2 regions of the Pseudomonas lutea genome follow, and region 2 is predicted to be linked to the other one. Evidence: predicted binding sites of a transcription regulator. Region 2 holds the regulator's gene; the other holds the start of a gene.
The links. Region 2 encodes sigma-54, which starts transcription at its own class of promoters, with help from an activator protein. Its sites were predicted from a motif close to ANTGGCATNNANNTTGCTNT; they were not measured.
Positions count from the first base shown of each region.

Region 1: a site for sigma-54 is predicted at 5,678-5,697, ahead of LT42_RS16825 (pilin). Genes of this name have one in related genera too.

Region 1 is NZ_JRMB01000002.1:1,015,724-1,027,391, reverse strand. Features, by position in the region: gene LT42_RS16850 (hydrolase) at 1-492, shown strand, start outside; gene yacG (DNA gyrase inhibitor YacG) at 909-1,112, opposite strand; gene coaE (dephospho-CoA kinase) at 1,112-1,732, opposite strand; gene LT42_RS16840 (prepilin peptidase) at 1,729-2,601, opposite strand; gene LT42_RS16835 (type II secretion system F family protein) at 2,604-3,821, opposite strand; gene pilB (type IV-A pilus assembly ATPase PilB) at 3,824-5,518, opposite strand; gene LT42_RS16825 (pilin) at 5,741-6,160, shown strand; tRNA gene LT42_RS16820 (tRNA-Thr) at 6,240-6,315, shown strand; gene LT42_RS26290 (hypothetical protein) at 6,383-6,511, opposite strand; gene LT42_RS16815 (hypothetical protein) at 6,561-6,791, opposite strand; gene nadC (carboxylating nicotinate-nucleotide diphosphorylase) at 6,869-7,717, opposite strand; gene LT42_RS16805 (DUF1631 domain-containing protein) at 8,098-10,338, shown strand; gene ampD (1,6-anhydro-N-acetylmuramyl-L-alanine amidase AmpD) at 10,463-11,011, shown strand; gene ampE (regulatory signaling modulator protein AmpE) at 11,027-11,668, shown strand, end outside.
Region 2 is NZ_JRMB01000002.1:770,134-781,801, reverse strand. Features, by position in the region: gene LT42_RS15690 (sensor domain-containing diguanylate cyclase) at 1-808, opposite strand, end outside; gene LT42_RS15685 (HPr family phosphocarrier protein) at 853-1,125, opposite strand; gene rapZ (RNase adapter RapZ) at 1,142-1,999, opposite strand; gene ptsN (PTS IIA-like nitrogen regulatory protein PtsN) at 2,002-2,466, opposite strand; gene hpf (ribosome hibernation-promoting factor, HPF/YfiA family) at 2,479-2,787, opposite strand; gene LT42_RS15665 (RNA polymerase factor sigma-54) at 2,863-4,356, opposite strand; gene lptB (LPS export ABC transporter ATP-binding protein) at 4,542-5,267, opposite strand; gene lptA (lipopolysaccharide transport periplasmic protein LptA) at 5,267-5,809, opposite strand; gene lptC (LPS export ABC transporter periplasmic protein LptC) at 5,796-6,368, opposite strand; gene kdsC (3-deoxy-manno-octulosonate-8-phosphatase KdsC) at 6,379-6,912, opposite strand; gene LT42_RS15640 (KpsF/GutQ family sugar-phosphate isomerase) at 6,913-7,887, opposite strand; gene LT42_RS15635 (ATP-binding cassette domain-containing protein) at 8,196-9,005, shown strand; gene mlaE (lipid asymmetry maintenance ABC transporter permease subunit MlaE) at 9,005-9,802, shown strand; gene mlaD (outer membrane lipid asymmetry maintenance protein MlaD) at 9,802-10,269, shown strand; gene LT42_RS15620 (MlaC/ttg2D family ABC transporter substrate-binding protein) at 10,281-10,934, shown strand; gene LT42_RS15615 (STAS domain-containing protein) at 10,931-11,236, shown strand; gene LT42_RS15610 (BolA family protein) at 11,351-11,590, shown strand; gene murA (UDP-N-acetylglucosamine 1-carboxyvinyltransferase) at 11,614-11,668, shown strand, end outside.

The sequences.
Region 1 (11,668 bases), 250 kb from region 2:
CCGACCATCTACACCTCGGTCGAAACCCAAAGCTTCAGCGGTTTCATCTGGCCTGAACTGCTGGCGGTGTTCCCGGATCAGCAGCCGATCGAGCGGACCTCGATGAACTCGTGGGAAGACAAGAAACTGGTTGAAGCGGTCAAGGCAACTGGCCGCAAGAAGCTGATCATCGCCGCGCTGTGGACCGAGGTCTGCCTGAACTTCCCGACACTGGACGCACTGGCTGAAGGCTACGAGGTGTACATCGTCACCGACGCTTCCGGCGGCACAACCAAAGAGGCCCACGACATGTCGGTGCAGCGGATGATTCAGGCAGGCGCCGTGCCGGTCACCTGGCAGCAAGTACTGCTCGAATTCCAGCGCGACTGGGCACACAAGGAAACCTACGAAGCCGTGATGGAGTTGGTGCTGGAACACAGCGGCGCGTACGGCATGGGCGTCGACTACGCCTACACCATGGTCCACGGCGCACCGCAGCGTAAACTCGGCTAAACCCACGCCTTACAAAAAAGCTTCGCGATGATTGTCGCGAAGCTTTTTTGGCGTCTGTGCGTTGTACCCGGGACCAGAAGCATCGCATAACCTGACCCACCGCCATCGCGGGCAAGCGCGCTCCTACAGGTCGGCGTCAGACGGTAATGCGAGATTGATCAGCGCTTAATTGTAGGAGCGCGCTTGCCCGCGAAAAATGGCACATCCAGCATCGTCTAACCTGACCCACCGCCATCGCGGGCAGGCGCGCTCCTACAGGTCGGCGTCAGACGGTAATGCGAGATTGATCAGCGCTTAATTGTAGGAGCGAGCTTGCCCGCGAAAAATGGCACATCCAGCATCGTCTAACCTGACCCACCGCCATCGCGGGCAAGCGCGCTCCCACAGCTCGGCGTCAGACCGACGCGCGAGGCAGATCAATGCTGCCGAGGATCCAAATCACCCGAAAACAATTCATCCTCCGCATCCGGCGCCACCGGAATGGCATGCTCTTCAGATGCCCACGCCCCCAGGTCAATCAACTTGCAACGGTCCGAACAGAACGGCCGAAACTTACTCTCCGGCGTCCATTCCACAGGCGCTCCGCAGGTTGGGCAATTGACGGTCATTGGTTGGCTCATCATTGGCCTCCACGCAAAGTTAAATAAAAGTGATGCAAGCGCTCGACCTCGCTTTTGAGCCAGGCCGGGTCACGGTCATTGACGATCACGTCATCGGCCCGACTCAAGCGTTCCTCGCGACTGGCCTGTGCCTTGAGAATCGCACGGACCTGCTCTTCGTTGGTCTTGTCGCGCATCACCGTGCGCTCGATCTGCACCGATTCCGGCACATCAATCACCAACACCCGCTGCACCATCTGGTGCTGAGAAGTCTCCAGCAACAACGGCGACACCAGAATCGCGTAAGCCGATTCCGCGCGCGCCAGGTACTGACGGATTTCCTCGCGGATCAACGGATGAAGCAAACCCTCAAGCCAGACCCGCTGCTGCGGATCCTTGAAAATCAGCTCACGCAAGGCCGAGCGATTCAGAGTCCCATCCGCTTGCAGCACGCCTGCGCCAAAATGCTCTGCGATCTGTGCAAGCGCGGGGCGCCCAGGTTCAACCACCCAGCGAGCAGCGTCGTCAGCGTCGACTAAATGCACGCCCAGATCAGCGAAGCACTGGGCAGCCGCACTCTTGCCGCTGCCAATACCGCCAGTGAGGCCGAGGATCCAGGATTTTGAAACAGGAGAGGTCATCTGAAGCCGGCGATCTGCAAATACGAAGTGGTTATTTGATCACCCCAGAGCAACGCGATCCACCCCGCAAGTGCCAGATAAGGACCGAAGGGGATCGGCGTGCTGGTCTCAACATTGCGCAAACGCAGCAGAATCAGCCCTAAAACCGCCCCGACAATCGACGACAAAAGGATCGTCAGCGGCAAAATTTGCCACCCGCCCCAGGCGCCCAACATAGCCAGCAACTTGAAGTCACCGTAGCCCATGCCTTCCTTGCCGGTGACCAGCTTGAACAGCCAGAACACGCACCACAACACCAAATAACCCGCGACCGCGCCCCACAGCGCATCGGTCAGCGAAGCGAACAGCCCAAACGAATTGACGATCAACCCCAGCCACAGGAGAGGCAAGACAATAGCGTCCGGCAACAGCTGATGATCGGCGTCGATCAGGCTCATCGCCAACAAACCCCACGTCAGCACCAGCATCGCCCCCGCCTCCCAGCCGAAACCGAAATGCCAAGCGATGAAGGCCGAGAGTAAGCCGCACGATAACTCAACGAGCGGGTAGCGCTTGCTGATGGGGGCTTTGCACTGGGAACACTTACCGCCGAGGAACAGATAACTCACGACCGGAATGTTTTCCCATGCTCGGATTTTGTGAGAGCAGTGCGGACAGCGCGAGTGAGGGAGGATCAGGTTGAAGGTTTCTGGTTGCGGCTCTGGGGGGAGTTCGAGCATTTCGCGCGACTGGATTTTCCAGTCGCGGATCATCATTTTTGGGAGACGGTAGACAACGACGTTTAGGAAACTGCCGACGAGCAGGCCCAAGATGAGCGTGCATAGAACAAAGGCCAGCGGAGAGCTGGCCAGGAAGTCGAGGAGGGGCATGATTAGACGGCGTTTCCGAGCTGGAAGATGGGGAGGTACATAGCGATGACGAGCCCGCCGACGATCACGCCAAGCACAGCCATGATCATTGGTTCCATCAAAGCGGTAAGACTATCAACCATGTTGTCGACTTCATCTTCGTAATACGTCGCAACTTTATCCAGCATTGAATCGAGTGCGCCTGACTCTTCACCGATGGCGGTCATCTGAACCGCGAGCATTGGGAATACCCCGGTGCTGCGCATCGAGAAATTAAGCTGCATGCCTGTGGAAACGTCCTGCTTGACCTTGTTGACCGCGTTCTTGAAGACGACGTTGCCAGTCGCGCCCGCAACTGAATCCAGCGCCTCAACCAGAGGAACGCCAGCGGCGAAGGTTGTGGATAAGGTTCGCGCGTAGCGGGCCACTGCAGATTTGTAGAGCAACGGGCCGACCACAGGAACCTTTAAAAGCGCTCGGTCCAGTCCATTTCTGAATTTCTCCGAATTTCTATACGCTCGGCGAAATAGAAAAATGCCCAAAGCGATCCCTGCGAGCAATATCCACCAGTAATCCTGAACGATTTGGGAGAGCCCAATCACCATCACCGTAAATGCGGGAAGCTTCGCACCGAAGCCTTCGAAAATACTTTGAAACTGGGGTACGACTTTGAGGAGAAGAATGCCTGTTACAACGAATGCTACGACGACCACAGCGATTGGATAGGTCATCGCTTTTTTGATTTTCGCCTTCAGCGATTCGGTTTTTTCCTTGTATGTTGCGACACGGTCCAGCAAGGCTTCGAGGGCCCCAGCCTGCTCGCCCGCGTCCACCAAATTGCAGAAAAGATCGTCGAAATACAGTGGTTTCTGGCGTAGGGCCGTCGCGAAGCTATGCCCGGCAGCGACCTCCTGCTTAATGTCGTCCACAAGCTTTCGCATATTGGGGTTTTCGTGGCCTTCGCTGATGATGTCGAAAGACTGCAGCAGAGGTACACCTGCCTTCATCATTGTCGCCATCTGACGGCTGAAGAATGCGATGTCCAGTGGCTTGATTTTCTTGCCCTTGCCGAAGATGGACACCGACTTCTTACGAACTTTAGTCGGGTTGATTCCCTGCTTACGTAGCTGAGCTTTCACTAGGGCAGGGTTATGCCCGTTGATTTCGCCAGTGAGCTTCGTCCCTTTTTTATCTACCCCTTCCCAAGCATAGACGCTGACTTTGACTGCTTTGGTCGCCATGCTTAATCCTTGGTCACCCTGTTTATTTCTTCGAGGCTGGTCACGCCCTGCATAGCCTTCATCAGGCCCGATGTGCGCAGATCGTTAAAGCCGTCTTTGCGCATCTGCTCGGAAATCTGGATTGAATTACCTTCCTCCATAATGATGCGCTCCAGCGCTGGTGTGCTCTTCACCACCTCGTAGATACCTACTCGGCCCTTGTAGCCGCTGTTGCAGTGCTCGCACCCCATTGGGGAGTAAAGCTGGAACGAGCCGATTTGTGACTCGGGGAAACCTTCTGCAATCAATGTCTCCCGCGGAATCTCCACGGCTTTCTTGCAGTGAGCGCACAGCTTCCGCGCGAGACGTTGGGCAATGATCAGGTTTATCGCTGTTGCGATGTTGAAAGCCGCTACGCCCATATGGTGCAGCCGCGTCAGGGTCTCTGCGGCGCTGTTAGTGTGCAGCGTGGACAACACCATGTGGCCGGTTTGGGATGCCTTAATCGCAATTTCGGCAGTCTCCAGGTCTCGAATCTCACCGACCATGATTACGTCAGGGTCCTGACGCAAAAACGCCCGCAACGCCTGAGAGAAGTCCATTCCCTGACGCGGATTGACGTTGACCTGGTTGATACCTTCGAGATTGATCTCTACTGGGTCTTCGGCAGTCGAAATATTGATGTCCACGGTGTTGAGAATATTCAGTCCGGTATAAAGCGATACCGTTTTGCCCGAGCCGGTAGGGCCGGTCACAAGGATCATGCCTTGAGGTTGGCGAAGAGCTTCTAGGTATAGCGCTTTCTGCTCCGGCTCATACCCGAGAGCGTCGATACCCATCTGCGCGCTCGTTGGGTCTAGAATTCGCATTACGATTTTTTCGCCCCACAAAGTGGGTAGCGTATTGACCCGGAAGTCGATGGCGCGGTTTTTCGAAATCCTTAGTTTGATGCGGCCGTCCTGAGGTTTACGACGCTCCGAAATATCGAGGCTCGCCATAACCTTTAGGCGTGCTGCGATCCGCCCAGCCAAGTGAATAGGCGGTTTCGCTACCTCGTGAAGAATGCCATCAGTACGGAGTCGCACTCGGAAGATTTTCTCGTAGGGCTCGAAATGTAGATCGGATGACCCGAGACGGATGGCGTCCATGAGCATTTTATTCACAAAGCGAACCACAGGCGCGTCATCGGAATCATGACCGCCGATGGCTTTTTCCTTGGCCTCATCGACTGCTTCGATTTCAAGTCCAAGATCGACGTCGGCTAAATCGCCCATGCCTGAATGGCTGTCGAAAAACTTGTCTATGGCGATGGTGAGCTTGTCGTCCTCAACCAAAATTGCTTCGGTCGTCAGCCCAGTGCTGAACTGAATGTCGGTTATAGCCTGATGGTTGGTCGGGTCAGATATCCCTACGAACAGCTTATTGCCCCGACGCCAGAGCGGCAGCGCGCAATGCTGACGTATTAACTTCTCGCTTATCAATCCTTTGGGCTGGTTTTCCTTCTCTAGCGCGCTGAGATCGAGGAAAGGTATACCAAATTGGTCTGACGCGATTTCGGCCAATGTGATGCTTTTAAGCACCTTGTTTTCGACCAGGTGATGTACCAGGGAAACCTTGTCACGACGCGCTTGTTCGTGGGCCGTTTGGGCAGCTTTCTCAGTGAGCAACTCAGCGACAACGAGTTGTTTCGCCAAACCAGTTAGGACGACATCAGTCATTACAGCCACCAAATACAAACATTACTGCGTTTATAGCCTAGTCGGAGTGTGCTGCCAAATGGTCGGAATGTAGGTGACCAAAAATGTCACTTTGTGCGTAGCTATAGCTTGGTCGCCATGCACAGGACACAGCTTTGGGTTAAACGCAGCGCTTTAAAAGCTGGCACGCACTGTGCTTTGAGATATCCGAGCAACACCTAATTGACGCTTGGAGTAGTAGCAATGAACGCACAGAAAGGTTTTACCCTGATTGAGTTGATGATCGTTGTTGCGATTGTCGGGATTTTGGCTGCGGTTGCGCTCCCGGCTTACCAAAACTACACAATTCGCGCCCAAGTGACCGAGCTTATGTCATTGGCGGATGGGGCTAAAGTTCCAGTTACCGAAGTTTATCAAAGCAGCGGCGCATTGCCCGCGAGCAACACCGCCGCGAACTACACCGGCGCTACTGGAAAGTACACCGCGTCCGTAGCAGTTGGCACCGATGGGGTTGTCACCGCAACGGCTAATGAAACCAACGCCAACACGGCAATACAGAAGAAAACAATCACTCTGGCCCCGGCTGCTTCCGCAACGGGTACCCTCGTCTGGACTTGCGGGGGCACCGTTGACGCCCAGTATCGGCCAACGAGCTGTAAGTGAATTTAGCTTCGGTCAGGGTCCGTTTAACGTGAAGACACGTTCTATGCTGACTTTCTAAGGCCAAGGGTCAAGGACCACCGCCGAAATAGCTCAGTCGGTAGAGCAGCGCACTCGTAACGCGAAGGTCGTAGGTTCGATTCCTATTTTCGGCACCAGAAACACAAAAAGCCCGGTCCTCAAGACCGGGCTTTTTTCGTATCCAGCAATGCGGCAATCGGCCAGTCACCAAACCCCAGGCGGAATCCCGTCCTTGTTGAAATCCTTCAGCCGCTCCTTCTCTTCCTCGGTCGAATGCGCCGGCACATCCTTCTCAGGTTGTTCTTTCTCTTCCGATTTCTTTTCGTCAGCCATCGTCATCTCCTAACACGTCTCAAACCAAATCAACCCAAGCCCAAACTCCTTAAGCCCAGATCGCCGTCTCGCTGTTAACCTGCGCCATCGAAGTGGCGTTGTACTGCCGCTGACGATGCAGGTCATCGCGCATTTTCGAGAAATTCAGCGGCCGCGACTCAAGCTGCCTGAGCACAACGTCAGAAATCAGGTACTCGCCGCAGTCTCGGCACACAACAACCTGACCGCTCTGGGTTGATTCGCGCTGTTCGGCTTCTGTCTGGCACAGATAACAGTTCATGCCCGTTCTCCTTGTGGTGATAACAAGCAGAGCCCGGGCAGTCGTCGCAGTTCAACCTTTAAGACGTTGGGCCGATCTCAGGCGCTCAGGCGCATCGACAGGTCCACCGCTTTGACGTCTTTGGTCAGTGTGCCGATGGATATGTAATCGACGCCGGTTTCGGCGATGGCGAGCAGGGTTGCGTCGGTCACGCCGCCGCTGGCTTCGAGCTTGGCGCGGCCGGCGGTCAGGCGCACGGCTTCACGCATGTCATCCAGACTCAATTCGTCGAGCATGATGATGTCGGCACCGCCTTCGAGCGCCTGTTTGAGTTCGTCTAGATTTTCGACTTCCACCTCAACCGGTTTGCCCGGCGCGATTTTGTGCGCGGCGTCGATTGCGTTGGCGATTCCGCCGCACGCCGCGATGTGGTTTTCCTTGATCAGGAAAGCGTCGTACAACCCGATGCGGTGGTTATGGCAACCGCCGCAAGCAACGGCGTACTTCTGCGCAATCCTCAGGCCGGGCAGGGTTTTCCGGGTGTCGAGCAGTTTGACTTGTGTGTCAGCGACCTTGTCGGCGTAATAGCGGGCGCGGGTGGCAACACCGGAAAGCAGTTGCAGGAAGTTGAGCGCGCTGCGTTCTCCGGTTAGCAGGGAGCGGGCAGGGCCTTCGAGGCGGAACAGTGGCTGGTTGGGCTGAACGCGATCGCCATCAATAACCTGCCAATGCACGGCAACGCGCGGGTCCAGCTGACGGAAAACCGCATCCACCCACGCGGTGCCGGCAATGACGGCGGCGTCGCGAGATATGACAGTCGCCTTAGCCAGGCGCTCGGCCGGAATCAGCTGCGCCGTGATGTCGCCACTGCCTACATCCTCCAGTAACGCACGCCGTACATTGGCGTCGATTTCTGCGGTGAGGGCTTCCAGGCGTAGGTTTGGCATATCAGGCTCCACGGACTAAGTGGCCGGAGTATAAGGCAGAGACCTGTACTAACCTACGCGCGGCAAGTGTTCGGACGGATGGATTAACTGCACTTTGTCGGTTTTTTCACCTCTGGTGCGACAGAATGAGTTTTTCGTGGTCTATCGCACCACAAGTCGCTTCGCCGCCTTCTATTATTCTAATCAAGGCGAAGAGTCCGCTGGCGAGCGGCACAGATTTACCCGATACTTCGCCTTGTAATTGACGTCATAGCGTTGACGTTAGCCTGCAACATCCCCAGGGATAAAATTTCGAGATCCGTTCGAATGGAGTCGAGTCTTCATTCGCTGCGGAGTGTGGCTGTTGGTGGAGCGGTGTGTCGACGGTGAAGGAGTCCTTGATGCAGAACGACGGGAATAAGGTGGTGCCCCTTAAGGCAGGTCCGGAAACTCCGGGATCATCGCCCCTTGCCCGGCTGCCTGTCGTTCTGCTCCAAGTGCGTGACCGAGCTGCTCAGCAGCTCAAGGAAAGCTTGCAAACGCTGTTCGATAATGCGGATGACACCCTTTTCGAGATGGCCGACCGGGCGCGTAACAACGCTGAGCAAAATATCTTTTTCGAAGCCATGCGCGACCTGCGCTTGAAGCGCAAAAGCATCGAGCGCAACTTCCTCGACAAATTCTTTGAAGCCTTCCTGCGCCTGGGTCAGTACGAAGTCGCTGAGCCTTCGCTTCCCGAGCCCGTTTCCTACGACAAACTGGCGCTGGTCCACAATGATGATCTGGAACGTACCGTGGCGGTAGACGCCATGGTAGTGAAGGTCATGAGCCGCGACGGCGTCGCCCTCGGTCAACTGACCACGCGTTTGAACGTACTGATCCCCCAGCCGCTGACCGACGAGACCAATCCGTTGGGTCCTACGCTGATGTGTGAATATTTCCTGCAGGCCGGCCGCAGTCTCGGCGTTGAAATCAAGGTGAAGCTGATCATTCTCAAGCTGTTTGAGAAGTACGCCTTGAGCAACGCCGACCAGCTCTATGAGGAAGCCAACCAGTTGTTAATTTCCGCAGGTGTATTGCCGGAACTCAAAGTGTTGCCGTCGCGCCGCTCGACTGACCGCACCACCAGTGCGCCGCCCTCGAGCGAGGCCTTGCGCGCCGACAATGCCGCGATTCTTCACGCCACGGAAAATCTCGACAAGAGCGTTCAGGACGTGTTCTCCGCTCTGCAGGAATTGCTCGTCCATGTCCGCGGCCATCTAACGCCGCGGCCGGAATCCGTCAGTGATGCGCGGCCTATTTCGAGCCAGGATCTGCTGCGTCTGCTGTCGCACTTGCAGCAGTACGTGCCAAAAGCCGAAGAGAGCGATGACTTTGACCTGCGGGCTCAGCTTGAACAGTTGATCAGCCGGGTCAGCGCGCGCAGTGGGAAGTTTCGCGTCGTTGGTACGACGGATGAGGACGTCATCAACCTCATCTCGATGCTGTTCGAGTTCATCCTCGACGACCGCAACCTGCCGAGCTCGCTGCGTGCATTGATTGGCCGTCTGCAGATTCCGATGCTCAAGGTCGCGGTCATCGATAAAAGCTTTTTCAGCCGCGGCAGTCACCCTGCGCGCCGATTGCTCAATGAAATCGCCTCCGCAGCCCTGGGCTGGGGCGGCCGCGACGACACCCAGCGGGACTCGCTCTACGCGCGCATCGATCAGATCGTCCAGCGGCTGCTGCACGATTTCGTCGACGACCCGGCCATTTTCACCGAGCTGCTGGTGGACTTTTTGGCATTCACCAGCGATGAGCGTCGTCGCAGCGAGCTGCTTGAGCAGCGCACCCGCGACGCTGAGCAAGGCCGTGCCCTGGCCGAACTGGCGCGTCAGCGGGTGCAACAGGCGCTCAACGATCGGCTGCTAGGCAAGACCCTGCCTCAAGTAGTTGTGCGTCTGTTGCAGGAAGCCTGGAGCAAGGTGCTGTTGCTGACGTGCCTGAAGCACGGCGATCAATCCGTCGAATGGAAGTCGGGCCTTCAGGCCATGGATGATCTGATCTGGAGTGTCGAGACGCACGATGAGCCGGATTCCCGTCAGCGTTTGCTTGAGTTGGTGCCAGGGTTGCTGAAATCCTTGCGCGACGGCCTTAGCAGCGCTGCGTTCGACCCGTTTGCCACCAGTGAATTCTTCAGCCAGCTCGAAGTGCTGCACGTCCAGGCGTTCAGCCACGTACCGCGCGCGCCGGCGGAAGCAGCGAGTGATGAGGAGATCGAGCCCGAGAACGGCACAGCGATGATGGCGGTCGTTGAAGAAATCATCCTCGTTGGGCCCGGCGAGCAGATCCAGAGCGAGCCGTCCCTGCAGTTGCCTGCGGACGATGAAGGCTTGATGCAGGTCGAAAAGCTGCGTCTGGGCAGTTGGGTCGAGATTCACGAAGACGAATCCCACAAGCTGCGCTGCAAGCTGGCGGCCATTGTCGAACCAAGCGGGCGTTATGTTTTCGTCAATCGCACCGGCATGAAGGTGCTGGAAAAAACCCGCATGGGCCTGGCGGTGGAATTTCGTCGCGGCACCATTCGCGTCCTCGACGATGCCTTGCTGTTCGACCGTGCGCTGGAGTCGGTGCTGGGCAATCTGCGCAAGCTCAAGGGCTAAGGCCAGACCGGTCCTACGGCGCCTTACTGCGAATCTGCGTGACCCGGACGTAGATTCGTCATCCACATCTTTTGCGGTCGCGGTCATACTGCGCGCTGTCGATTCACGCCTTAAGGACCCTCCCATGCATCTGGACCCTGCCACCGGCTGGTGCCACGGCGCGCAGCATTGCCCCTCGCCCAATTTCAATGCCCGTCCTGAAAACGAAATTTCGTTGCTGGTCATCCACAACATCAGCCTGCCACCCGCGCAATTCAAGACCGGTAAGGTCCAGGCGTTCTTTCAGAACCGGCTGGACGTCACAGAACATCCCTACTTTGAAAGCATCGCCGAGCTGCGGGTGTCCGCGCATTTCTTGATCGAGCGCGACGGTGAAATCACTCAGTTTGTGTCATGCCTTGACCGGGCCTGGCATGCGGGTGTGTCTGTGTTCGAGGGGCGTGAAACGTGCAATGACTTTTCCATTGGTATCGAGCTGGAAGGCACCGATGATCAGCCGTTCACCGATGCTCAGTACAACGCATTGATCAAGCTGACGCGTCAGTTGCTGGCGGCGTGGCCAGCGATTACGACGCAGCGCATTTGTGGTCACAGCGACATCGCACCGGGGCGCAAGACCGATCCGGGTCCGTGTTTTGACTGGGCGCGGTTTCGTGCCGCCCTGGACCTTTGAAGTGAGGAACAGCTAATGAGTTTTCTGGTTTTGTTGCTGGCTGTCGTGATCGAGAAGTTCTCGGCCCTGCGCCAGCGTGTTCAGCGCGATGCGCCGTGGCTCAATCAACTGAGCCGGCTGGAATCCAATCCGCGAACCGCCAGGCGGCCATGGTGGATTTTGATCCTCACCGTTGTGCTGCCTTTGGTGGTATTGGCACTTGTCCTGACGATTGTCGGCTCGGTAGCGTACGGCTGGCTGGTGCTGCCGATCCATCTGCTGGTGCTGATTTACAGCCTGGGTCGTGGTGACGTTAAAGCCACACTGGGTTCGTTCCGTGATGCCTGCCGCCGTGGTGATCAGGAAGCAGCCGTTTTGGTGGCCGAGCGTGACCTGGGTGTCCAGGCCGAGAATGAAGAGCAGCTGCTGGGCGGTGCCCAGACCTATCTGCTGTGGCAGGTTTATCAGGGTTTTTTCGCGGTCATCTTCTGGTATTTCGTTTTAGGTCCGGTTGCTGCGCTGGCTTACCGCTTGCTGGCGCTTGCCTCGGAGCACGGCAAGACGCCGGCACTGGTTGAGCGCGCGACTCAGGCCAGACATGCGTTTGACTGGGTGCCGGTGCGCTTGCTGGCGGCAAGCTTTGCCCTCGTCGGTAACTTTGTGGCGGTCAGCCGTGTA
Region 2 (11,668 bases):
AGGTATAAAGGCGTTGCGCGCCATCCAGCTCGGAAACTGCCGCAAAACTGCCATTAACCTCTTTCAGGATCCGTTTGAAGTTCGGCCGCATGCTGAAATTCTGGCCGATGAATGTTCGGGTGTTGTCATCCGGTTGACGCGCAAGCAATACCCCCTCTGCACTGAGCAGGTTAACCGTGCTGGTCGGCCCGATGTCGAGGGTGCGGAACAACTGATCGAAATAGGAAAGCCGCATCGATGCGCTGGCGACCCCGACGAACCTGCCATCATCAGACGGGAGACGGCGGCTGAAACTGATGCAGAGGTCCTTGAAACCCCAGCGCGAAAGAAAAGGCCCGTCCACCCGCAACGCCAGCGAGCCACTGTTCTTGAGGTCGGAAAAACCCGGACGATCCGAAAAATCGTCTTGCCGCGGTATGAGCGATGTGGAATCGGCGATGATCCGGCCGGTATCGTCAAGCAGCACCAGGTCCCCTTTATAGGGGGCAGCCGTGGCGCGATCGAACAGGACCAATTGCCGTAGCTCCGGGGAAATGGTCATGAGGTCGGGCCGGCGCCATGCAGCGATCAAGCCCTGAAGAGAGGTGTCGTACAGCTCGGCATTGCGCTGCACGTCGGCGTCGATCAGTTGCACGACATTGTTTGCCGAGCGCACGGCGGCCTCGCTGGCAGTGCCGAGTTCGCGAAAGAGCAGCCATCCCACGATGGCCAGAATAGCCGCCACGGCCACCACGCTGCCCAGCATCAGTATCTTCTCGGACCCTGATCTGACCCCTCGCGCGTCGGGAGGCATGGCTGTCAGTGGCATCGATCATCTCAGGCAGGAAGGAGGGCTTTGCTCAGGGGAGAGGTTTATTCGCCTTCGTCGAACTTGTTGTTGATCAGATCCGTCAGGCCTTTGAGTGCAGCATCTGCCTCCTCGCCTTCAGTTGCCAGGTGGATCTCGGTGCCCTTGCCAGCGGCGAGCATCATGACGGCCATGATGCTTTTGCCGTCGACCATGGACTCTGGCGTGCGGCCGACCCTGATCTGGCATGGGTACTTGCCGGCAACGCCCACGAATTTGGCTGCGGCACGGGCGTGCAAACCCAGCTTGTTGATGATGGTGATTTGTAGAGCGGGCATCGCGATGGAGGTCCTTTCAGCTTAGGTCGCGGTGGCGAACCTGAACATTCTTGAGCGATTGCTGCAGAACCTGACCCAGGCGTTCGGTCAGGTAGACGGAGCGGTGGTGCCCGCCCGTGCAGCCAATGGCGATTGTGACGTAGGCGCGGTTACTGGCGGCGAAGCGCGGCAACCACTTGTTGAGGTATGAAAAGATGTCCTGAAACATCTCTTCGACATCCGGCTGGGCCGCCAGGTATTCAGCCACTGGCTTGTCGAGGCCCGATTGCTCGCGCAGTTCGGGCTTCCAGTACGGATTGGGCAGGCAGCGCACATCGAAGACCAGATCAGCGTCGACGGGCATACCACGCTTGAAGCCGAAAGATTCGATGAGGAACGCCGTGCCCGGCTCAGGCTTGTTCAGCAGCCGCAGTTTAAGGATGTCGCGCAGCTGATAAAGATTGAGGTGGGTGGTGTCGACCGTCAGGTCAGCCAAATCAATGATGGGGCCGAGCAAGGTCTTCTCGTCGCGGATGGCTTCTGCCAATGAACGCGTGGCCGTGCTGAGCGGATGACGACGACGTGTCTCGGAAAAGCGTTTGAGCAGGGTGGCTTCATCCGCGTCCAGAAAGAGCACGTCGCACTGGATGTGCCGCGCGCGGACTTCTTCGAGCATGCGCGGGAATCGGGTCAGGTGACTCGGCAAATTGCGTGCGTCGATTGAAACCGCCAACAGCGGTTCCGCCAGCTCGGTGTTGATCAACGCGCGCTCTGCAAGCTCCGGAAGCAGGCCCGCAGGGAGGTTGTCGACGCAATAGAAGCCGCTGTCTTCGAGGACATCGAGAGCCGTGCTCTTACCGGAGCCGGAGCGACCGCTGACGATGATCATGCGCATGGTCAGTGACCGTTCTGGGCGTCGAGGACGACGTTATACAAATCTTCGCTGGTTTTGGCGCCGCGCAGGCTTTTACGGACGTCTTCGCGATCAAGCATGCTGGCGATCTGACGCAGCAGCTCGAGGTGAGCGTCGGTCGCCGCTTCAGGCACAAGAAGCACAAACAACAGATCGACCGGCGCGCCGTCGATGGCGTCGAAGTCGATGGGTTTCTCGAGATGCAGAACTGCGCTCACGGGTGTGGTGCAGCCCTTCAAGCGGCAGTGAGGAATGGCAATGCCGTTGCCAAAGCCGGTCGAACCCAGCTTCTCACGGGCAATAAGGCTTTCAAACACCACCTCTTCGTCGAGATCGGGCACTTCTCTGCCGATCATCTTGGCAATGTTTTGGAGTACGGCTTTCTTGCTGCCGCCTGGCACGTTCACGAGCGAACGGCCAGGGGTCAGGATATTTTCAAGTCGGATCATGGGTGGGGAGTATCAGCGAGCAGTCGCGCCTTGCAGCAGACTTTGCTGTTTTTCCTTATGTTTTTTGAGTTGGCGGTCAAGCTTGTCGGCAAGCAGGTCAATGGCGGCGTACATGTCGTCGTGTTCAGCGTTGGCAACCACTTCTGCGCCAGGCACATGCAAGGTGGCTTCAATTTTCTGCTTGAGCTTCTCGACCTCCATGGTGACCTGTACGTTGGTTATCTTGTCAAAGTGGCGTTCCAATCGGGCGAGCTTCTCACCGATGTAGGTACGCAGAGGTTCGGTCACTTCCAGCTGGTGTCCACTGATGTTGACTTGCATACAGCTTCTCCTTCGTTGCCAGTGCATTAAGAGGCAGGCGTAGTGCCTGCCGCTGGAACGCTTTGACGCATGACCTTACATCAGTCGCTTGCGTTCGCTGGACGGCGCAATCCCCAGGGATTCGCGGTACTTGGCGACTGTGCGACGGGCCACTTGGATGCCTTGTGCTTCCAGTAAACCAGCGATCTTGCTGTCACTCAACGGCTTTTTCTGATTTTCCGCGGCGACCAGTTTTTTGATGATCGCGCGAATGGCCGTTGACGAGCACTCGCCGCCTTCCGAGGTGCTGACGTGGCTGGAAAAGAAATACTTGAGCTCGTAAATTCCGCGCGGGGTGTGCATGAACTTCTGCGTCGTCACGCGCGAGATCGTGGATTCATGCATGCCCACCGCTTCAGCGATGTCGTGCAGGACCAGCGGCTTCATCGCCTCGTCGCCGTACTCCAGAAAGCCACGCTGATGTTCAACGATTTGAGTGGCCACTTTCATCAGCGTTTCGTTGCGGCTTTGCAGGCTCTTGATGAACCAGCGCGCTTCCTGCAACTGGTTGCGCATGAAGGTGTTGTCGGCACTGGTATCGGCACGACGCACAAAGCCGGCGTACTGCGGGTTGACCCGCAAGCGTGGAACGGACTCCTGGTTCAATTCCACCAGCCAGCGCTCGTTGTCCTTGCGCACGATGACGTCAGGGACGACATATTCAGGTTCGCTGGATTCGATCTGCGAGCCGGGGCGGGGGTTGAGGCTCTGGACCAGTTCGATGACCTGACGCAGGTCATCTTCCTTGAGCTTCATGCGGCGCATCAGCTGTGAGTAATCGCGGCTGCCCAGTAGATCGATGTAATCACCGACCAGCTTCTGCGCTTCTGCCAGCCACGGGGTCTTGGCCGGTAACTGTCGCAGCTGCAACAGGAGGCATTCGCTCAGGTTGCGAGCGCCAATGCCGGCAGGCTCGAACTGCTGAATACGATGCAAAACCGCTTCGATCTCGTCCAGCTCGATGTCGAGTTCAGGGTCGAAAGCGTCGAGCAGCTCTTCCAGTGTCTCGTCCAGATAGCCCTGGTTGTTGATGCAGTCGATCAGGGTCACGGCGATCAGGCGATCGGTGTCCGACATCGGCGCCAGGTTCAGCTGCCACAGCAAGTGGCTTTGCAGGCTCTCGCCAACCGAGGTGCGGGTGGTGAAGTCCCACTCATCGTCATCGTTGCTGGGCAGGCTGCTGGCGCTGGTCTGATAAACGTCTTCCCACGCAGTGTCGACGGGCAGCTCGTTGGGGATGCGCTCGCTCCAGTCGCCTTCTTCAAGATTGTCCACAGTCGGCGCCGACTCCTGATAGGTCGGCTCCTGAACATCGGCGTTGGGCTTTTGCTCTATGTTATCGGCCAAAGGGTCGGCGTTATCGAAATCGTCGCCTTCCTCTTGCCGTTCCAGCATCGGGTTCGACTCCAGCGCCTCTTGAATCTCCTGTTGGAGATCCAGCGTCGACAACTGAAGTAAACGGATTGCCTGTTGCAGCTGCGGGGTCATCGTCAGCTGCTGGCCCATTCTCAAGACTAGCGAAGGTTTCATGGCAGGGCTAAACACCTTATTCGCCGGCGCACTGCGCGCCATTTACTACCAGGGCGCCAAGGGCGCCAACTTAAGCAAATTATATGCCTGAAGCAGGAGGGTTTGCCTAGAGCGTGATGACAATTAAAAGCGAGGCGGCGACGGAGCGTATGCGGCTCGTCGCCCGATGCCCCGTCATCACTCGGTCAGAGCCGGAACTCGTGACCCAGATACACTTCCTTGACCAACTGGTTGGCCAGGATGGATTCAGCGTTGCCCTCGGCAATCAATTGCCCATCGTTGACGATGTAGGCGGTTTCGCAGATATCCAGCGTTTCACGCACGTTGTGGTCAGTGATCAGAACACCGATCCCTTTAGCCTTGAGGTGGTGAATGATCTGCTTGATGTCGCCAACGGAGATCGGGTCAACGCCGGCAAAGGGCTCATCGAGCAGAATGAATTTTGGCGAAGTGGCCAGTGCGCGGGCGATTTCGACGCGGCGACGTTCGCCGCCTGAAAGGCTCATGCCCAGGTTGTCGCGGATATGGGTGATGTGGAATTCCTGCAGCAGGCTTTCGAGCTCCTTGCGGCGGGCGGCGCGATCGAGTTCCTTGCGGGTCTCCAGGATCGCCATGATGTTGTCCGACACCGAGAGCTTGCGGAAGATCGACGCTTCCTGGGGCAGGTAGCCGATGCCAGCGCGTGCGCGGCCATGCATCGGCTGGTGGCTGACGTCCTGGTCGTCGATCAGGACGCGACCCTGATCGGCCTGGACCAATCCCACGATCATGTAGAAGCAGGTGGTCTTGCCGGCGCCGTTCGGGCCGAGCAGGCCGACGATCTGGCCGCTCTCGATAGACAGGCTGACGTCACGTACGACCTGACGGCTTTTATAGGCCTTGGCCAGGTGTTGGGCTTTCAGCGTCGCCATTACTGGGCCTTCTGCTGGTCGGTTTTCTTTTTCGGCTGGATGACCATGTCGATGCGCGGACGCGGCGCAGTCACCTTGGTGCCATTGGCACGGCCAGCGTTGACGACCTGCTTGACGGTGTCGTAGACGATTTTCTCGCCTTCGGAGGTGTTGCCGTCATTGACCACTTTGGCTTTGTCGATCAGGACGATGCGGTTCTGGGCCGCGAAGTACTGAATGGTGACGCCCCATGCCTGAACGATGGGCTTGTCCACGCTGGGCTTCTGCTCGTAATAAGCCAGGTTGCCCACTGACGTGAAGACGTCCACGTCACCTTGTGGCGTACGGGTGATGGTCACCGTGTTACCGGTGATTTTCATCGTGCCCTGAGTAATGATGACATTGCCCTTGTAGGTGGCGATGCCCTGCTTGTCGTCCAGTTGCGCGTCATCCGACTGAATATGGATGGGTTGATCGCGATCCGTCGGCAGAGACCAGGCGCTCGCGCTTCCCAGTGCTGCGCCCAGGCCGAGCAAAAAAGGAAGGGTTTTAACGAGCCTCATACTGTCCTCTTACGTTGGATAGCAGGTTCATCCTGCTTTCTTTCAGATACGCTTTCATACCCGTGCCGGTCGTTACACCGCCAAGACCGTCGATTCTAACGGGTTGGGCAGTTTCCGCATATTGCTTCTGAGGGAATACAGTCATGCGGCTGCTGGTGATGATGGTGGTGCGGTTCTTCTCGTCGGTGCGGTTGATGCGCACCGAGTCGATCAGTTCGACATGATCACCGCCCGGCGACACTTCAGCGCGAACGCTCTGCACATGCCACGGGAAGGTTGAGCCCCGATACATCTGCAGCACCGGCGTAGTCATCAGCGTGACGTCGGTGGCTTTCAGGTGCTCGACCTTGTCCGCGGTCATGTCGTATTGCATGGTCCCGTCGGGCAGGTACTGGATGCTGTGGGCGTTGGTGGCGTAATAGTCGACAGCGCTTTCATCCACGGCAGCCTTGGGTTGATCAAGGAAGCTCTCGGGGCTGATGTTCCAGTAGCCGACCGCGGCCAGCAGCAGCGCCAGCACACCGAACAGCAGAAACGTACGAAACTTTTTGCTCAGCATAAATGCACTTCTATAGGTAGGCGGCGTGAGCCGCTTCGAGGTTGCCCTGAGCGTTCAGGATCAGCTCGCAGAATTCGCGGGCAGCGCCTTCGCCGCCACGTGCCCGGGTGGTGCCATGTGCATGCTCGCGCACAAACCCGGCGGCGTTGGCGACAGCCATGCCCAGGCCTACGCGGCGTATCACAGGCAGGTCAGGCAGATCGTCACCCAGGTACGCGACCTGTTCGTAGCTTAGATTCAGTTGCTGTAAAAGCTCGTCCAGAACCACGAGCTTGTCTTCGCGGCCCTGATACAGATGAGCGATACCAAGATTTTTTGCACGCCGCTCTACCACGGGGGTCTTGCGGCCACTGATGATTGCAGTCGCCACACCCGAATTGATGAGCATCTTGATGCCTTGCCCATCGAGGGTGTTGAAGGTCTTGAACTCGCTGCCGTCTTCGAGGAAATACAGCCGTCCATCCGTCAGCACGCCATCGACGTCGAAGATGGCCAGTTTGATGTTCTTGCCGCGTTGCATCAGGTCGTTCATATCGGCGCTCATTTACATGACTCCTGCACGAAGCAGGTCTTGAAGGTTGAACGCGCCAACCGGGCGATCGTTCTCGTCGACCACAATGAGTGCGCCGATCTTGTTGTCTTCCATGATTTTCAGCGCCTCGGCTGCAAGCATTTCCGGGCGCACGGTCTTGCCGTGTACGGTCATGACCTCATCGATGGTCGCCAGGCGTATGTCGATGGGGCGGTCGAGCGTGCGCCGCAGATCGCCGTCCGTGAAGATGCCGGCGAGACGGCCGTCGCTTTCGAGGATGGCCGTCATGCCCAGGCCCTTGCGCGTCATTTCCATCAGCGAGTCACGCAGCGGCGTGCCTCGCGCCACCTGAGGCAGGTTCGCGCCAGTGTGCATGACGTGCTCGACCTTCAACAGCAGCCGGCGGCCAAGCGCCCCGCCGGGGTGGGAAAACGCGAAATCTTCAGCGGTAAAGCCTCGGGCGTCGAGCAGCGCGACGGCCAGGGCATCCCCCATGACGAGCGCCGCCGTAGTGGAGGAGGTCGGCGCCAGATTGAGCGGGCAGGCTTCTTTTTCTACCCGTGCATTGAGATTGACATCGGCGGCCTTGGCCAGCGTCGACTCCGGGTTACCGGTGAGGCTGATCATCTTGATGCCCAGGCGTTTGATCAGTGGCAGCAGCGTGACGATTTCGGCCGTCGTGCCCGAATTGGACAACGCCAGGATGATGTCGGCGCTGGTGATCATGCCCATGTCACCGTGACTGGCCTCAGCCGGGTGCACGAAAAAAGAAGGCGTGCCCGTGCTGGCGAGGGTCGCGGCGATCTTCTTGCCAATGTGCCCTGATTTGCCCATGCCGACCACGACCACGCGGCCCTGACTGCCCAAAATCAGGTCGCAGGCGCGGACGAAATCGGCATTGATGTGCGCGAGCAAACCTTCCACGGCCTCTATTTCAAGGCGGATGGTGCTCTGTGCCGATTCAATCAGGTCGCGGGCATTGGACATATCGGAAGGGGTCGCTTGGTGAAAAGCCGGGGATTATAGCGGCAATGTTCAAAAGCCTCACGCTTCATCGCTGCTGTTTGTTTAATGAAGCGGCTGGTCCTTCAGCAGGCGCTTTAATAAGGCTGGCGACAGGTAGGAAATTTCAACGCAGTCTCTAATCCACTTCTTTGTTTGCGACTTGACACGTTGGAGCTTGGGCGGCGTATGAGAGCGGTGGTATAGTCCGCCGCTTGTTCGGCCCCTCCGAAAGTGTGTCGTTCGTCAAGAACGCGGCATCTGAGAGACAGGTTGCATCGCAAGGAGTTTAGATGAGTGCCGATAACGCCTACGCGGTCGAGCTGAAGGGCGTTTCCTTCAAGCGCGGTACGCGCAGCATCTTCAATAATGTGGACATCCGCATTCCCCGGGGCAAAGTCACCGGCATCATGGGGCCATCGGGCAGTGGTAAAACCACGCTGCTGCGACTGATGGGAGCACAACTGCGCCCGAGCGCAGGCGAAGTGTGGGTCAACGGCCAGAATTTGCCGAAGCTTTCGCGCAGCGATCTGTTCGATGCCCGCAAGCAGATGGGCGTGCTTTTCCAGAGCGGCGCGCTGTTCACCGATCTCGACGTTTTTGAAAACGTAGCGTTTCCGCTGCGGGTTCACACCAAGCTGCCTGAAGACATGATCCGCGACATCGTCCTGCTGAAGCTGCAGGCAGTCGGGCTGCGCGGTGCCGTGGAATTGATGCCTGACGAGCTGTCGGGTGGCATGAAGCGCCGGGTCGCACTGGCCCGGGCCATCGCGCTGGATCCGCAGATCCTCATGTACGACGAGCCCTTCGTCGGTCAGGACCCTATCGCAATGGGCGTGCTGGTTCGGCTGATCCGGCTGCTCAACGATGCGTTGGGTATCACCAGTATCGTGGTGTCTCATGACCTCGCCGAAACCGCCAGCATCGCCGACTATCTGTATGTCGTCGGCGACGGCCAGGTGCTGGGGCAGGGCACGCCGCAGGAACTCATGCAATCGGATAACCCTCGTATACGTCAGTTCATGACGGGCGATCCTGACGGGCCGGTACCTTTCCATTATCCGGCACCGGATTATCGCGAAGATCTTTTGGGGAAGCGCTGATGCGCAGAAAGTCATTGATGGATCGCGTACGCCTGATGGGGCGCTCCGCGATCGACATAGTTGCAGTACTGGGGCGTTCGGGCATTTTTCTGGTTCACGCATTGCTGGGGCGTGGTGGAATCGGCGGCGGTTTTCAGCTGCTGGTTCGTCAGTTGCACTCAGTGGGTGTCATGTCGCTCGCCATCATCGTCGTGTCGGGTGTGTTCATCGGCATGGTGCTGGCCCTGCAAGGGTTCAGCATTCTTGCCAAGTATGGATCCGAGCAGGCTGTGGGGCAGATGGTCGCCCTGACGCTGCTGCGTGAGCTGGGCCCGGTAGTGACCGCGCTGCTGTTCGCTGGTCGTGCAGGCTCTGCACTGACCGCCGAAATCGGCAACATGAAATCCACCGAGCAGCTGTCCAGTCTGGAAATGATTGGCGTCGACCCCCTCAAATATATTGCTGCGCCGCGTCTTTGGGCGGGCTTCATTTCGTTGCCGGTGCTGGCGCTGATTTTCAGCGTGGTCGGCATATGGGGTGGTTCGTGGGTGGCGGTGGACTGGCTGGGCGTCTATGAAGGCTCTTTCTGGGCCAACATGCAGAACAGCGTTTCGTTTTCCGATGATGTAATCAACGGTGTCATCAAGAGCGTGGTATTCGCTTTTGTCGTCACCTGGATTGCCGTGTTCCAAGGCTATGACTGCGAGCCCACGTCCGAAGGGATCAGTCGCGCCACGACCAAGACCGTCGTGTACGCCTCGTTGGCCGTATTGGGCCTGGACTTTATTTTGACCGCCTTGATGTTTGGAGACTTCTGATGCAAAACCGCACCCTCGAAACCGGTGTAGGCCTGTTTCTGCTGGCCGGGATTCTGGCTTTGCTCCTGCTCGCCCTGCGCGTCAGCGGTCTGAGCGCCAGCGCGACCAACGACAGCTATAAACTTTACGCAAATTTCGACAATATCGCGGGTTTGACTGTCAGAGCGAAAGTGACCATGGCCGGTGTGACCATCGGCAAGGTCACTGCAATCGATCTGGATCACGATACCTTCATGGGCCGTGTGACGATGGAGGTGGACAAGCAGGTCAACAATCTGCCTTCGGACTCCACCGCCTCTATCCTGACCTCAGGCCTGCTGGGTGAGAAATACGTCGGCATCAGTGTTGGCGGCGATGATCAGCTGTTGAAAGACGGCGGCACCATCCATGACACCCAGTCCTCGTTGGTACTTGAAGACCTGATCGGTAAATTCCTGCTCAATTCAGTGGGCAAAGACGCCAAATGAGGAGTTTTTTCATGATCTCGATTCTGCGCCGTGGCCTTCTGGTGCTACTGGCCGCGCTGCCTTTGTTCGCTAACGCAGCAGCGTCCGATTCCGCACACGATCTGGTTGACCGTACCACCAAGCAATTGCTGGCGGATCTCTCGGCCAACAAGGAAACCTACAAGTCCAATCCTCAGGCCTTCTACGATGCGCTCAACGGTATCGTCGGCCCGGTTATCGACGCTGATGGCATCTCCAAAAGCATCATGACCGTGAAGTACTCGCGCAACGCCACCCCGGCGCAGATGCAACGCTTCCAGGAAAACTTCAAGCGCAGCCTGATCCAGTTCTACGGCAACGCGCTGCTTGAGTACAACAACCAGGGCATCACTGTTTCCCCGGCCAAGCAGGAAGCGGCTGATCGCACTTCCGTCGACATGTCGGTCAAGGGCAACAATGGCGCGGTCTACCCGGTTTCCTACACGCTCGTCAAAATCGGCGGTGAGTGGAAGGTGCGCAACGTGATCATCAACGGCATCAACATCGGCAAGCTGTTCCGCGATCAGTTCGCAGATGCCATGCAGCGCAACGGTAACAACCTGGACAAAACCATCGACGGTTGGGCCGGCGAAGTCGCCAAGGCCAAGGAGACCTCCGAAGCGTCCAGCGACAAGGTCGTCAAATGAGTCAAGCGTCCGTAACTGCCGCTGGCGGCGGGGAGCTGATGCTCACCGGCGTGATCGACTACCGGACCGGCCCCGCCTTGCGTGAGCAGGGCGCGGCGCTGATCAAGGCAAGCATCGCCGCAGGGTTGATGCTGGATTGTTCCGGTGTCCAAAAGTCGAGCAGTGTAGGTCTGGCTTTGATTCTTGCCTTCATGCGGGATGCGCAGGCGTTGAATAAGTCACTTACCGTTCAGGCTTTGCCCGAGGACATGCAGGAAATCGCCCAGGTATCGGGCCTGACCGAGTTGTTGCAGCACCATTAATTGCTTTCATCATTCAAGCCCCTCGTCCGTCCCTTTCAAAGTAGGGTTCGCAACGAGAGGGCTTTTTTGTATGATGGCCGACCCGCGCGCGTAGGGCGCCGATAGAGGTTAAGCATGCAGGCCGTAGAAGTTAAAAGCTTCCTGGAAGCGAAGTTGCCAGATATCCAGGTCGAAGTTGAAGGCGAAGGCTGTAATTTCCAGCTCAACCTGATTAGCGACGAACTGGCCGCACTGAGCCCGGTCAAGCGCCAGCAGCAGATCTACACGCATTTGAACCCATGGATCGCCGATGGCAGCATCCACGCGGTCACCATGAAATTTTTCAGCCGCGCTGCATGGGCCGAGCGCACCTGAGCCAAAACGGCGTCGAGATTCCAATGGATAAACTGATTATTACTGGCGGCATTCGTCTTGATGGCGAAATCCGCATCT